Regions from separate parts of the Staphylococcus sp. TCBT05 genome, predicted to be linked through region 1. Evidence: predicted binding sites of a transcription regulator. Region 1 holds the regulator's gene; the other holds the start of a gene.
What was found. Region 1 encodes LexA, which represses DNA repair genes until DNA is damaged. Its sites were predicted from a motif close to CGAACATATGTTCG; they were not measured.
Positions count from the first base shown of each region.

Region 2: the regulator LexA is predicted to act here: its motif matches at 4,175-4,188, upstream of ACY191_RS06420 (YolD-like family protein).

Region 1 covers NZ_JBUQDQ010000038.1:538,456-546,100, reverse strand. The annotation lists gene ACY191_RS09740 (catalase) at 1-1,240, shown strand, start outside; gene rpmG (50S ribosomal protein L33) at 1,341-1,490, opposite strand; gene rpsN (30S ribosomal protein S14) at 1,740-2,009, shown strand; gene guaC (GMP reductase) at 2,208-3,185, shown strand; gene ACY191_RS09720 (CAP domain-containing protein) at 3,253-4,218, shown strand; gene lexA (transcriptional repressor LexA) at 4,426-5,049, opposite strand; gene sosA (DNA damage-induced cell division inhibitor SosA) at 5,194-5,436, shown strand; gene ACY191_RS09705 (DUF896 domain-containing protein) at 5,554-5,799, shown strand; gene tkt (transketolase) at 5,881-7,645, shown strand, end outside.
Region 2 covers NZ_JBUQDQ010000025.1:64,573-72,217, forward strand. The annotation lists gene ACY191_RS06395 (hypothetical protein) at 1-388, shown strand, start outside; gene ACY191_RS06400 (HAAS signaling domain-containing protein) at 481-1,041, shown strand; gene ACY191_RS06405 (DUF4097 family beta strand repeat-containing protein) at 1,038-1,889, shown strand; gene ACY191_RS06410 (C45 family autoproteolytic acyltransferase/hydolase) at 1,951-2,991, opposite strand; gene ACY191_RS06415 (hypothetical protein) at 3,446-3,616, shown strand; gene ACY191_RS06420 (YolD-like family protein) at 3,727-4,152, opposite strand; gene pglS (6-phosphogluconolactonase) at 4,330-5,367, shown strand; gene ACY191_RS06430 (aldehyde dehydrogenase) at 5,729-7,108, opposite strand; gene ACY191_RS06435 (manganese-dependent inorganic pyrophosphatase) at 7,250-7,645, opposite strand, start outside.

The DNA.
Region 1 (7,645 bases):
AGGGAAGCAAACAGAGATGTTCGCGCGTTTTTCAACTGTTGCAGGGGAACGGGGCGCAGCGGATGCTGAAAGAGATATTCGAGGATTTGCGTTAAAATTTTACACAGATGAAGGTAACTGGGACTTAGTAGGTAACAATACACCGGTATTCTTCTTTAGAGATCCTAAATTATTTGCGAGCTTAAATCATGCTGTAAAAAGAGATCCAAGAACAAATATGCGTAGTGCGCAAAATAACTGGGATTTCTGGACATCATTACCTGAAGCGTTACATCAAGTAACAATTTTAATGACTGACCGTGGTATTCCAAACGGCTATAGACATATGCATGGTTTCGGTTCACATACGTACTCAATGTATAATGATAAAGGAGAACGTGTGTGGGTTAAATTCCACCATAGAACGCAACAAGGTATTGAAAACTTACAACCAGATGAAGCGGCGAAAATCATTGCTGATGATAGAGAATCATCTCAACGTGACTTGTTTGAAGCAATTGAAAACAAAAACTTCCCAAAATGGAAAATGTATATTCAAGTAATGACTGAAGAACAAGCGAAAAATCATAAAGACAATCCTTTTGATTTAACAAAAGTATGGTATAAAGGTGATTATCCACTTATAGAAGTTGGTGAGTTTGAGTTAAATCGTAACCCAGATAATTACTTCCAAGATGTAGAACAAGCAGCATTTGCACCGACAAATATTGTTCCAGGTATAGATTTTTCTCCAGATAAAATGTTACAAGGTCGTATATTCTCTTATGGTGATGCTCAACGTTATAGACTTGGCGTCAATCACTGGCAAATACCAGTAAACCAACCAAAAGGTGTTGGAGTTGAAAATATTTGCCCATTCAGCCGAGATGGTCAAATGCGTATCTTAGATAATAACCAAGGTGGAGGAACACACTATTATCCTAATAGTGATGGAAGTTTTGAGGATCAACCTGAATTTAAAAAACCTGGCCTAGAAGTCGAAGGTGAAGCTTATGAATATAATTATCGCGAAGATGATGATAATTACTTCGAACAACCAGGTAGATTGTTTAGATTACAATCAAAAGAGCAACAACAACGCATTTTTGAAAATACTGCCAATGAGATGCAGGGTACAACATTAGAAGTTCAACACCGTCACATCCGTCATTGCTACAAAGCTGATACAGAGTATGGTAAAGGTGTAGCGAATGCGTTAGGTATTGATATTAATGATGTTGATTTAGAAGTGGCAGACTAGTTTGCTACTATATAAACTAAAAAGAAGTCACGCATGTTTAACATGTGTGACTTCTTTTTTAATTTGTCGTATTTAAAAAAGTAATTTTAACAACAGAATGTTATTTAGTTTCGCGGTGTACAGTATATTTATTTAATCTTGGGCTGTACTTTTTAAGTTCAATACGCTCTGGATTCGTACGTTTGTTTTTAGTGGTGATATAGTTACGATCTCCACATTCTGTACAAGCTAAAGTAATATTTACGCGCAAAATAAACACCTCTTTCTTAATAGGAATTGTTACGTTTTAAAATTCTAGCATACATTTATGACGATTTCAAATTTAATGTTGTTATAAAGGACTACATTAATTATAGAAGATATACGATATGATGTCATATCTCTAACTTTAAAGATAATTTTTTTCAACAAAAATAAAATAAATGATTTGCGTAAATAAAAGAATATGTTACGATATAAAACGTAATGATTACGATTTGAAGAGAAAGGTAGAGATAAAATGGCAAAAAAATCTAAAATAGTAAAAGAGCAAAAGCGAGAAGAACTTGTAAATAAATATTTTGAGTTAAGAAAAGAGTTGAAAGCGAAAGGTGACTATGAAGCATTGCGTAAATTACCCAGAGATAGTTCACCGACGCGTTTAACAAGACGTTGTAAAGTGACAGGTCGACCAAGAGGCGTTTATAGAAAATTTGAGATGTCTCGTATTGCATTTAGAGAGCATGCATATAAAGGTCAAATACCTGGTGTGAAGAAATCAAGTTGGTAATTTTCAAACTCCGACTATAGTCCATTTACATTTAGTATAAAACATTGTATATTATCTAATGGTAAAGATGAATAAATAGTTATTGTTCGGGAATTAAGTAAAATGTAATAGATTTTACGTTGTAATAGAATGGAATAGTTATAAAAATCTTACCAATGTACAAGTGTTATATAAAAAATGTTAGGGGTTTGTTTTATTATGAAAATATTCGATTATGAAGATATCCAACTTATACCAAATAAATGTATTGTAGAAAGTCGTTCAGAATGTGACACAACGATTGAATTTGGTCCAAGAAGTTTTAAATTACCTGTTGTACCTGCAAATATGCAAACAGTCATGAATGAATCATTAGCAGAATGGTTTGCTAAAAATGATTATTTCTATATTATGCATCGTTTTGATGAAGCTGCACGTATTCCATTTATTAAAAGAATGCATGAACAGCAACTATTTGCATCAATTTCTGTTGGTGTAAAAGCCGGCGAATTTGATTTTGTAAAGCAATTAGCTAGCGAAGAAATTATTCCTGAATATATTACAATCGATATTGCACACGGTCACTCAGAATCAGTGATTAAAATGATAAAACATATTAAAGCACATATTCCTCAGTCATTTGTAATTGCTGGTAACGTTGGTACGCCAGAAGGTGTTCGTGAATTAGAGAATGCAGGAGCAGATGCTACTAAAGTTGGTATTGGTCCAGGTAGAGTATGTATAACTAAAATCAAAACTGGATTTGGTACTGGCGGATGGCAACTTGCAGCTTTAAATCAATGCAGTAAAGCAGCTAGAAAACCAATCATAGCAGATGGTGGTATTAGAACTCATGGAGATATTGCAAAATCAATGAGATTTGGTGCTTCAATGGTAATGATAGGTTCATTATTTGCTGCACATGAAGAATCACCAGGTGAAACGGTTGAGTTAGATGGCAAGTTGTATAAAGAATATTTTGGTAGTGCATCTGAATTCCAAAAAGGTGAACATAAAAACGTTGAAGGTAAGAAAATGTTTGTTGAACATAAAGGTGCATTACTCGATACACTTATAGAAATGCAACAAGACTTACAAAGTTCAATCTCTTATGCAGGTGGTAAAGATATTAATTCATTAAGAAAAGTAGATTATGTAATCGTACGTAATTCAATTTTCAATGGAGATCGCGACTAAACTATAGTAGGTGTAAAAAATTAGAAAATTAATAGGATATATCGTTGTTATATTATTAATTGTATTAGTGATACCTGTTAAAGAATTTAAGCCGGTCGTTGGATTTGAACAACAATTTAAGTCTAAAGTAGCCAGTTGGACTTCAGGAACAACGACATCAAATAAGCCATTAAAAGCACCTAGCAAACAAGCTTTTGCAGTAAATAATATTCAAATGAATATGGATAAGTCTACTGTTACTGAAAAGTTAGGGAAACCCAAACGTATAACCACTAATGAATATGGTACAAAATGGTACACTTACTATTCTGATGACTATAGATCGTTTGTAATGGTAAGTTATATTGATAATAAAGTAAACGGGCTGTATAGCAATCAAAACGTAATCTCATCAAAAAGCAAAATAAAATATGGAACACCAAAATCTACTGTTCGTGATAGATTAGGAACGCCGATAACTGAAATTAGAAAAGGTCATACAAATTATGAAATTAAAGATGACGAGTATGATACTTTCCATGATGATCAAATATATACAACAGCTTTTTATGATAAACATAGTGATAATAATTTAACTGCCATATTACAAGTGAGTGAGAGAATGGAATCACGATTGCAGCAACAATATGGAGCGCCGTCAGATGAATTAGCACACAGCTTTGAACTACAAAATTTTGATTTGGTTAATGCTGAAAGAGTACAACATGAACTGCCGACACTAAAATATTCTGAAAGCATTTCTGATACAGCGAGAAAGCATAGTGAAGATATGGCTAATAAGAATTATTTTGATCATACTGACTTGGAAGGTAATTCACCATTTGATCGATTAGAAGCATATGGACATGATTTTAGTGCAGCAGGAGAAAACTTAGCATATGGTCAAACGAGCAGTATATATGCGCATCAAGGACTAATGAATTCACTCGGTCATCGGAAAAATATTCTGAAACGAGACTTCAATACACTTGGCGTAGGTGTTGAATTTAATAATAATAGACAACCATATTGGACAGAAAATTATACAGGATAATGTTTGATTTTCTTGTTTAAAGGGTATCCTTTAACTTGTAGAGGATGAGTTAGTTATGACAACAAAAAAAACAGATAAAACAGATGATATACTAGAAAAAATTAAAGAAGTCTTAGAGAAAAAAGACGAGAAATAAGAGGTTAAGCATTATGCTTAACCTCTTATTTTTATTGATATATAACTGTAACCAATAAAAGTTATATCTATCTACATTTCACGGAAAAGACCGACCACTTTACCTAACACAGAAACTTGTTCTAAATATATTGGATCCATAGAACTGTTCTCAGGTTGTAAACGATAACGCGCTTTTTCTTTATAGAAACGTTTGACAGTTGCTTCATTTTCTTCGGTCATAGCAACGATAATATCACCGTTTTCTGCAATAGTTTGGCTACGAACAATTACTTTGTCTCCATCTAATATACCTGCTTCAATCATACTATCTCCAACGACATTTAAAATGAAGATATCACTATTATGAGTAGAAGTAAAATGCTCTGGAAGTGGAAAATATTCTTCGACATTTTCTACAGCAGTTATTGGAATACCTGCTGTAACTTTACCTATAACGGGAACATGAATTGTTTCTTCCATGTTCACAGGTTCGCCAATAGATTCACTTACTATTTCAATTGCTCTTGGCTTCGTTGGGTCTCGTTTAATATAGCCCTTTTCTTCAAGTCGTGATAGGTGTCCATGCACTGTAGAACTAGAAGCAAGGCCTACAGCTTCACCAATCTCTCTAACACTTGGAGGATAGCCTTTTGATTGAACAGTTTGCTTGATATATTCAAAAATTTCATTTTGTCGTTTCGTTAATTCTCTCATAATTTAGGCACTCCCTAGCTTTAATTTAGTTACATTATAGCATGGGCTAACAATTTTTACAAACGTTTGTTCGTTTTGCTATTGACTAAGAACAGATGTTCTGATAAATTGTTAATACAAACAAATGTTCTAGGAGTGGAAATTATGATTAAATTATATAAATCGCAAGTTAAGACGTATCTAATGGTATTAGTTGCTACAATGTTATTATGTACTATATTTATATTAACGGCACATCATAGTGATGGGACAGAACAAACGTACGAAATGACTGATCATAATGTTACTGAAAATATTAATCAAGATAAAGAAAAAGCACAAAGTGATCATCAAGACAGCGAACAAAGCGAACATCAAGTTACACCACTTATAGCTGCCGTAAACTAATCAATTTATTTGGGATGAACAAGTTAATAGAATAAATGGGATAAAATAAGCGAAACTATTTAGTTTCGCTTATTTTTTTGTTATATTCTTTTATATTAATGATAACGGAGGTTTATTATGGGAAACATTGATGGCGTAGACTTGGATAGAATTAATGAGCTCGCAAAGAAGAAAAAGACAGAAGGCTTAACTCAAGCCGAAGCTAAAGAACAATCCAAGCTAAGAAAAGCATACTTAGACTCATTTAGAGAGAAATTTAAACAACAATTAGAAAGCACACGAGTAATTGACCCTGAAGGTAATGACGTTACTCCAGAAAAAGTAAAAAATATTTTAGATTCAAAAAATAATCAAGGCAAATAGCAATTCAATTTTTTGTTAATTTTCTGTTAAATCATGTATAATAAGAATTAAACTAGCTAGAAGAAAGGAAGTCATTTTAAGATGAATAATCAAAAAGATCAATTAGCGATAGATACAATTAGAGCTTTGAGTATCGACGCAGTTGAACAAGCAAACTCAGGTCACCCAGGTTTACCAATGGGCGCAGCACCAATGGCATATACGCTTTGGACTCGTCATTTAAACTTTAATCCCCAATCAAAAGATTTCTTTGACAGAGATCGATTTGTATTATCAGCCGGTCATGGCTCAGCTTTACTTTATAGTTTATTACATGTTTCTGGTAGTTTAGAATTGGAAGAATTAAAACAATTTAGACAATGGGGTTCAAAAACACCAGGTCATCCAGAATATAGACATACTGATGGTGTAGAAGTAACAACTGGCCCACTTGGACAAGGGTTTGCAATGTCAGTAGGTTTTGCAATGGCTGAGAAACATCTAGCAGGTAAGTTTAATAAAGAAGATGCTAAAGTTGTTGATCATTATACTTATGTACTTGCTTCAGATGGAGATTTAATGGAAGGTATTTCACATGAAGCTGCTTCATTAGCAGGTCACAATCAATTAGATAAATTAATAGTATTATATGATTCAAATGATATCTCATTAGATGGAGATTTAAACAAGGCTTTCTCTGAAGATGTTAAAGGTAGATTTGAAGCATATGGTTGGAAACATATCTTAGTTAAAGAAGGCAATGACATCGATGCAATTGATAAAGCTATCGAAGAAGCTAAAGCACAAGATGTTCCTACTATTATTGAAATAAAAACAATTATTGGTTATGGTTCACCTAATAAACAAGCAACACATGGTGTGCACGGTGCACCTTTAGGTGAAGATGAAAGAAAATTAACTTTCGAACAATATGGCTTAGACCCAGACCAACGTTTCAACGTACCTCAAGAAGTTTATGAAATATTCCAACAAAGTATGTTAAAACGTGCAAACGAAAAAGAAGAAGCTTGGGAAAAACTAGTTGAAGACTATACTTCTAAATATCCAGAATTAGCTGAAGAATTCAAATTAGCTATTAGTGGTAAGTTACCAGTGGACTACAAAGAAGCGTTACCTGAATTTGAAGCTGGACACAGTGGTGCGTCACGTGCTGATTCTGGTGAAGTTATTCAAGCAATTAGTAAATCAGTACCTTCATTCTTTGGTGGTTCAGCCGATTTAGCTGGTTCAAACAAATCTAATGTTAAAGATGCAAGTGACTTTAACAAAGAAACACCAGAAGGTAAAAATATTTGGTTCGGTGTACGTGAATTTGCAATGGGTGCTGCAGTTAATGGTATGGCAGCGCATGGTGGATTACATCCATACGGTGCAACGTTCTTCGTATTTAGTGACTACTTGAAACCAGCATTAAGATTATCATCAATCATGGGCTTAAATTCAACATTCATCTTTACACATGATTCAATTGCTGTAGGTGAAGATGGTCCAACACATGAACCAATTGAACAATTAGCAGGTTTACGTGCGATTCCTAACATGAACGTGATTCGTCCAGCTGATGGTAATGAAACACGTGTTGCTTGGGAAGTAGCATTAGAATCAGAAGGCACACCAACTTCATTAGTATTGACTCGTCAAAACCTTACTGCTATGGACCTTCCTAAAGAAACAGTTGAAGAAGGTGTACGTAAAGGTGGTTATGTAGTATTTGAGTCTGACAAAGACGCAGAATATTTATTATTAGCAACTGGTTCAGAAGTAAACTTAGCTATCGAAGCTGCTAATGATTTAGAAGCACAAGGTAAAGGTGTACGTGTTGTTTCTATGCCGAACTGGAATGCAT
Region 2 (7,645 bases), on a different contig from region 1:
TAATTTGAGTAACTTTAAAATTGATAAATTTAAGATTGGTTCAAAAATGAATAAGCATAAATTTGAATTAGATGATGATGTTTTATTAAAGAAGGTTTATGTTTATTCAATGGTTGATCATCCTGAATTTATAGTATTAGTAAATAAGCGTAGTAATCAAATTGTTGGGATGTCGTTATTAAATGACGATAGTCTACAGACAAATTATGGTTGGAAAATCGGTGACGATATTTCAAAAGTGAAGGCGAGTTTAAATGCAAATTATAGAGAAAAATCACTACATAATGGATTTAAGTCTTTGATTTTTATTGATAAAAAACATAAAATAAAGTTGTTTGTTGTACATAAGAATAATAAAATAAAAAAGATTGAAATTCATAATAAATAACAATTTAAAATGACATTGCCAACAGGTATGTCATTTTTCTATTTGAACATATAAAGTGGATTGAATTCTATACTTGAATGGCGGTAGATATTTTGGATAAAATCACTTTTTTAAATGAATTAGAACAAGAGTTAGATAATTTACCAAGAAGTGAAAGAGATAAAGTAATGTATGAATATGAGGATTACTTTTTCGAGCAAGAAAGTGAAGGTAGAAATGAGTACCAAATTATTGGTGCATTAGAATCACCGAAGAAAATTGGTAAAGAGATTATGGCGAAGAGTGCTATAGCCTCAGCTGAATATAAACCGAATGTAAGAACCATTGTTCGTGCGATTATGGCATCATTGGGCATGGGTATCTTGTCTGTAGTGATTATCTTGATTCCAATGATATTTGTAGGTTTCTTTATGGTTATCTTATTATTATGTTCTCTATTCTTTACACTTAGTCCAGTGTTACTGATTATCAATGGTATATTTAATCATAATATCAGCTTTGCGGTTAGCAATTACTTGTTTGCAATATCATATACTGGCTTAGGCATTGTACTTTTCGTTGCAATTGCTAAATTAGCTCAATTTGTATATCGTTTAATTTTGAAGTATTTACGTTGGAATATCAAAACGATTAGAGGGAGTGCAGTTGAATGAAGAAGTTATTCATAAGTGGATTAATCTTATTTATAGTATGCTTCCTCTTAGGCTGCTTGACTTGGTTTGGATTTGAGCAACAAAATAATAAACTTAATTCTGTAAATAAAACCTTTGATTCTAAAAAGATAAATAGTCTTAAGTTAGATAGTCAAAATAGTTCGATTAACATCAAACGAGGTAAACAATTTGCAGTTAAATATAGTGGTAAGAAAAGGTTGAACATTGATGACTCTAATCAAGAATTAAGCATTCAAGAAAATAGTAATAGTGAAGATCATTATGGTTTGAATTTTAACCCATTTAGACGAGTAAATGACCAGATGACAATAATAGTTCCAGATAAACAATTAGATAAGTTAACACTATCATGCGAAACAAATGCGACTACCATAAATAATGTGGATATTAAATCAGCAAAAATTTTATTTAATGACACTGGCGGTGCGCGTATTACAGTAAAAAATTCGACGATAAATGATATGTTTTATAGAGGGACTAATTCTCCAATTCACTTAACTAAAAGTGATATAAAGCATGCAAATATTAAATCGAAAAATGAAAGCATCATAGTTAATGATTCCTTAATTGAATCTTCAGTATTGCTTGCGAACAAAGGGAATATTGAGTTGAATAAAATGGATGTAAAATCTGATTTTAAAGCCTCTACACAACACGGTAATATACACATGAGATATAACAAAGAACCGAACAATACGTTGTTAAAGTTAAATCCCGAAAATGGCAATGCGCATGTAAACAATAAAATGTTTATCGATGGTAAAGTTGGAGATGGACAAAATGTCTTGGAATTTTATACCAATCATGGTGATATTCATATAGATTAATAGAGCGTAAATGAAAGAACCGAGTTTAACATTTTGTGTTATTGTCGGTTCTTTTTATAATTTATTCAGTGGCAAATGTTAAATCAGTATCAATTTTTCCAGTGATTTGTGTTTCATTTAATGATGATCCAGTTAACCATTTTGAAAAGTCGACTTTAAGTGGAGATTGATTTTCACCTAAAGCAATATAAGCTGTTAGTGACTGGGGCTCATACATACTTGTGTGTATCGTCCCTGACCAACTTTTAAATAATTTACTATAAATTTCAAATTTTGGATCATTGAACATCTGGAATGCGTCCATTTTATCAAGATGTTGTGGTGTTTTTTTTAACAATCTCGACAGTCGCTCCTTCGATTCTTTGGTGTAATTTCTATTCTCATGTGTTAATAATTTAAAATGATTGGTACATGTTCGATCATAGCGAACCTCGATGGAACGTGGTGAAACTTCAATGATTGCATGATTTAAATGCTTATCCATAACAATATAACTGAAAGAACTTCGGTGAGGTATTTCTTCTAGTAATTTTATTGCTTCGGGAACATCTTTACAGTATTGAAGTATTAATCTACCAATCATATAGCATACAAATCCGTTTCCTGGATGCTTTCTATGCATGAAATTATAACCCATAGCTAGGCCGGCCTCATTCATACCATCCATTCTACCTGTTACTCTAGATGTAGGGGCAACATGTGCTAGTCCACCATCATTTGGTTGGAACAATAAATAACGTCCGTCATATGTAGCAGGGTGATAATCATAATTTCTAACCATATAATCATTGCCTAGAAACACTGTGCAGCCACTATTCTTAAGTGGTGTGAAGCGGTAATGAGCAAAATTTAATATCATTTGGCTAGTTGGGATATTTAATACTTCTTGCATGCCATTAATCTCTTCCCATATTTGTGGTGCATAGACTTGGAATATATCATATGTTTCCTTTATATGTATGTCAAAACGTGGAACACGCTTTTTCCATTCTTTTTCTCTGTTTTTCAATAGTGGGGTTTGTTGCATCCATTTAGCAGTCTCTATACCTAAATCAAAGTGAGAACCGCGATGCGTGAAAATATCTGATTTTACATTTTGCATAAACAAAACTCCTAATTTATTATATATTAACTTACAGAACTGTAATTCTTTTGTAACTTCATATTAATTGTATTATGTAAGTAGAATAGTTATTATAATAATAACATCAGCGAATAACTAATAAAATTAGTTTAATGAGGTGATTATAATGTCAAACTACTATGATTCATTTAAAGACGCCGTATCAACTTGGTGGAATAATTAAATTAACTATATTAAAGGCTAATACAATTGCTATTAGTCTTTTTTATTTTGATATTCTATATACATTGTGCTTATATAGTTGTGAGAAATTTAATGGAAGCATGGATGCATTTATACATCAATAACATAAAATTACTTTAGAATTTTGTAGAATAAAAGCTATAAAAGTGGGTATATATTTATTGATGCTTTTAATTGTGCTATCATTAGGTATAGACATTGTTAATAAATTATTGAGGTGAACAGAATAATGTGGAATTTTATTAAAGGTTTATTTAAATTTGTTTTCGGTACAATCTTTACCGTTTCATTAATCGCTGGCGTTGGTGCTGTAGCATTCGCCTATATCTTCAAAAAAGATTTTGAAGAAATCGAAAGTAAAACTAAAGAAATCGTTTCAGATATCGAAACAAATAATTAATTTATTGATAGAACACGTTAAGTGTTCTATTTTTTTATGCGAATTTGAAAATTGCGAATCAAAGGGAGTAAATAGTAGCTATCTTAGCAGTTAATTACTGCCAAGATAACCTATTCAATTGATGTACGATTATCAGTGGTGAGTATCTTGGTGATGTCTAATAAAGATAATGTCATCGTGCGTGTTGAATTTGTAATCTCACCCTCCAAGTTCATTTGTAATAAATTGATACGCTTGATTCGTAGCTCAACGGTTTCTAACCAACCATCTTGGAAGTATTCTATTGAGACAGGAATGTCTCTATGTAATGCTTGATGTAGTTGGCTGTTCAATTCGTTTAATTGATCATCTGATAACAAGGGACGGTCGATTTTATTTTGATCTATAATATATTGTTGAATCGACTCGAATTGTTCTGGCAATGTGGCAAACGGCGCCCATTTTACCATGCCTCGTCCTTGGGGAATATTTGGATTGAGAAACTCTCTAGGAATCTTTCTATAATCCGTTTCATCTTGGTATTCTTTAGGAATCATAAAATCACCTCACCACAATAATAGAACATATGTTCGTTTTTGGCAAGTGATATTTTAACAGAAGAAATGTTCTGAAAATGTCAATAACATAGTATTTATAAAGAATATATTTTCAATTGATTGTTTATTATGTAGATATTTATTAGAATAAAGATATATGAAAATGGAGGGGTTTACATGAGGACGATTGGTTACATAGGCACATATACTAAAAAAGAAGGTAAAGGTATATATCGCTTTGAATTAGATGAACAAACAGGAAAAGTCACAGAAGTAGACACTGGATTTGAATTAGAAGCATCTACTTACGTGAATCAACATAATAAGTTCTTATATGCTATTAATCGTGAAGGTGAAAATTGTGGCATAGCTAGCTTAGAGATTTTAGAAAATGGGGAACTAAAATTAATTAATAAATGTTTAGCATCGACAGAGGGAACTGGTTGTTATGTAGATATTTCACCAGATGGTAAGTATATCTTTGAATCCGTATATGGTGCAGGCTTAGCTAGAATATATGAGGCGAATCCTGAAACAGGTGAAATCATACGCTTAATACAAGAGTTAGCTCATGATTATCCTACTGGTCCAGACGAACGACAAGAAAGCTCGCATGTACATTTTCTAAAGACAACGCCTGATGAAAAATATGTTGTGGCGGCAGACTTAGGAACAGATAAAGTCGTGACTTATGAATATGGAGATGAAGGTCTAAAAGTATATGCTGTTAGTGATTTTGAGCCAGGTGATGGTCCAAGACATATCGCATTCCATGAAGATGGTAAGCATGCATATATAGTACATGAAATTTCTAATATGGTAAGCACTGTTGCATATAACGATGGTAAATTTACTGAAATAGAGCGTCACTCAACAATACCTGCTACATTCGAAGGCGAAACTAAACTTGCAGGTATTCGATTATCGAATGACCAAAAATTTATTTATATTAGTAATAGAGGTCATGATAGTATTGCCATCTTTAAAATAGGAGAAAAAGGTTCTTCGATTTCATTTGTAGATATTGTGTCAAGTGGTGGAGAATTCCCACGAGATTTTAATATTACAAATTCAGATGAATACCTAGTTTGTGCACATCAAGAAGGTGATTACGCATTAACTGTGTTTAAGCGTAATAAAGTGACAGGAGAATTAACTCAAGTCGATCATCAACAACAAGCGCCTGAAGGTGTATGTGTACAATTTTTACAGTAATAGTCAAACGTGTTTGATATAAAAATTCTGAAAAAGTCAGTAAATGAGTAGTACGTATCCTTTAAGGTTTCATTTTTTAAAATACCACCTTGAAGAACACGTATCAGAAAATTCATTTACTGACTTTTTATTTTGATGATTTCTCGTATTGTAATTGTTCGATGATTTAAGTATTGCATTGAGACATGGTATAGACTCGCGCCATGCTATCTTAAATGTCTTTATAAAAAGCGTATCAATGTAAAAAATAAGGCACATCGTCCCATTTAATAAATAATTACTAAATGAACGAAGTACCTTATATTATGATATAACAATGCTCAACTAACATATAATTTGGTATTGTTATACTCAGAACTTGTTAATTATTAAAAAACGTTTTTATATATTTGAATTTCCCTTTATATGGTGGGAAGAATAAGCTTGATTCTAATCTTGTTGATTTGAAAATATAAGATTTATCATGACTAAAGGTATTGAAACTATATTTGCCGTGATATTGACCAATACCAGAAGCGCCAACTCCGCCAAATGGTAAATTAGGATTGGCAAGTTGCATCACAGTATCGTTGATAGCACCACCACCGAAAGAAATTTCCTTTAATACACGTTCAGTAGCATTTTCATCTTCGCTAAATAAATACAAACTTAATGGTTTAGGTTTAGAACGGATTAATGAAACGGCTTCGTCAAAATCATCATAAGTGATAATAGGAAGTAGTGGGCCGAAAATTTCATCCTCCATAATTTTGGAATCAAAGGTAATGCCTTGTAAAAGTGTCGGTGAAACATAACATTCATCCGCGTCTGTTTGACCACCAAAGATAATATCTTGCTGATGAATGGTAAGTAAATCATGCAAACGATTGAAGTGCTTCGAATTAACAATTCGTCCAAAATCAGGACTTTGTTGTATTGATTTGCCGTAGAATTCAGTGATCGTTTGTTTAAGTGCAGTGATAAGCGCATCTTGAACTTTACGATGAACTAAAATATAATCTGGTGCGACACACGTTTGACCAGCATTAGCAAATTTACCAAAGCAAATACGTTCACTGGCAACTTTAATATTTGCTGTCTCGTCTACAATAACAGGTGATTTACCACCTAATTCTAACGTGACAGGTGTTAAATGTGAACTTGCTGCCTGATAGACTATACGGCCAGCCTTTTCGCTACCAGTAAAGAAGATATAATCAAAAGGCAATTCAAGTAGTTGTTGTGTGACTTCGCTGTTGCCTTGACAAATACTTACGTATTCAGCATCGAATACTTCTTCAATAATCCTTTGAATGACTGTTGAAACAGTTGGTGTATATTCAGAAGGTTTCAATATGACAGTATTCCCAGCAGCAATTGCCCCGATTAAAGGTTCGATCAATAGTTGAAAAGGATAGTTAAACGGACCAATGATTAATACTGTTCCATAAGGCTCTTTCATAATATAACTTTTGGTTGGAAACATAAAGATAGGGGTGTTGACTTGCTTTGGTTTCGCCCAATTTTTAAGTTCTTTACGTGCAGTTTTAATATTTTTTAAAGTGAAACCAATTTCTGAGGCATAAGTCTCTACTTTGTTTTTTCCTAAATCTTTCTGAAAAGCGTCGAGTAATTCATCTTCATGATTACGTATACTTTTACTTAACAGCTTGAGCTGCTTTCTTCTAAATTTAATATCTTTGGTTTCGTGAGTATCAAAATATTTTTTACTATTATGGAAAGTCTGTTCTATCACATTCAAATGGAATCCTCCTAATCTGACAAGTACTAGATAAGTATACTTGGATAAAAAACTGGAACATATTTAAATATGTTCCAGGATTACTATATTGATAATATAACAACAATAATTGCTAATTTATAAATAATATAACGTATTAAACTATTTAGTTAAAGTTTCTGTAATTTGAGGAACAACTTGTTTCTTACGAGATACAACACCTGGTAAGAATGCAGTACCATTTTCAAGTTTAACATCAAATGCAACGCCAACTTGGTCTTTTTCAGCACCAACAACAAGGATTTTTGAATCACTGTTAATAATATCAGTGATGACAAGAACAAATAAATCATATTTTTCATTTGCACTTGCTTCTAACATAGCTTTTTCTAATTCATCTTGACGTTCGAACACTTCATCTATATCTACAGTGTTAACTTGAGCGATGCGTGTAGTATAGTCACCCATGTTGAATGATTTTGCATCTGCAGTTAATAAGTCTGTTGCAGATTTATCTGAAGTTGAAGCCCCAGCTTTAAGCATTTCTAGACCATAAGA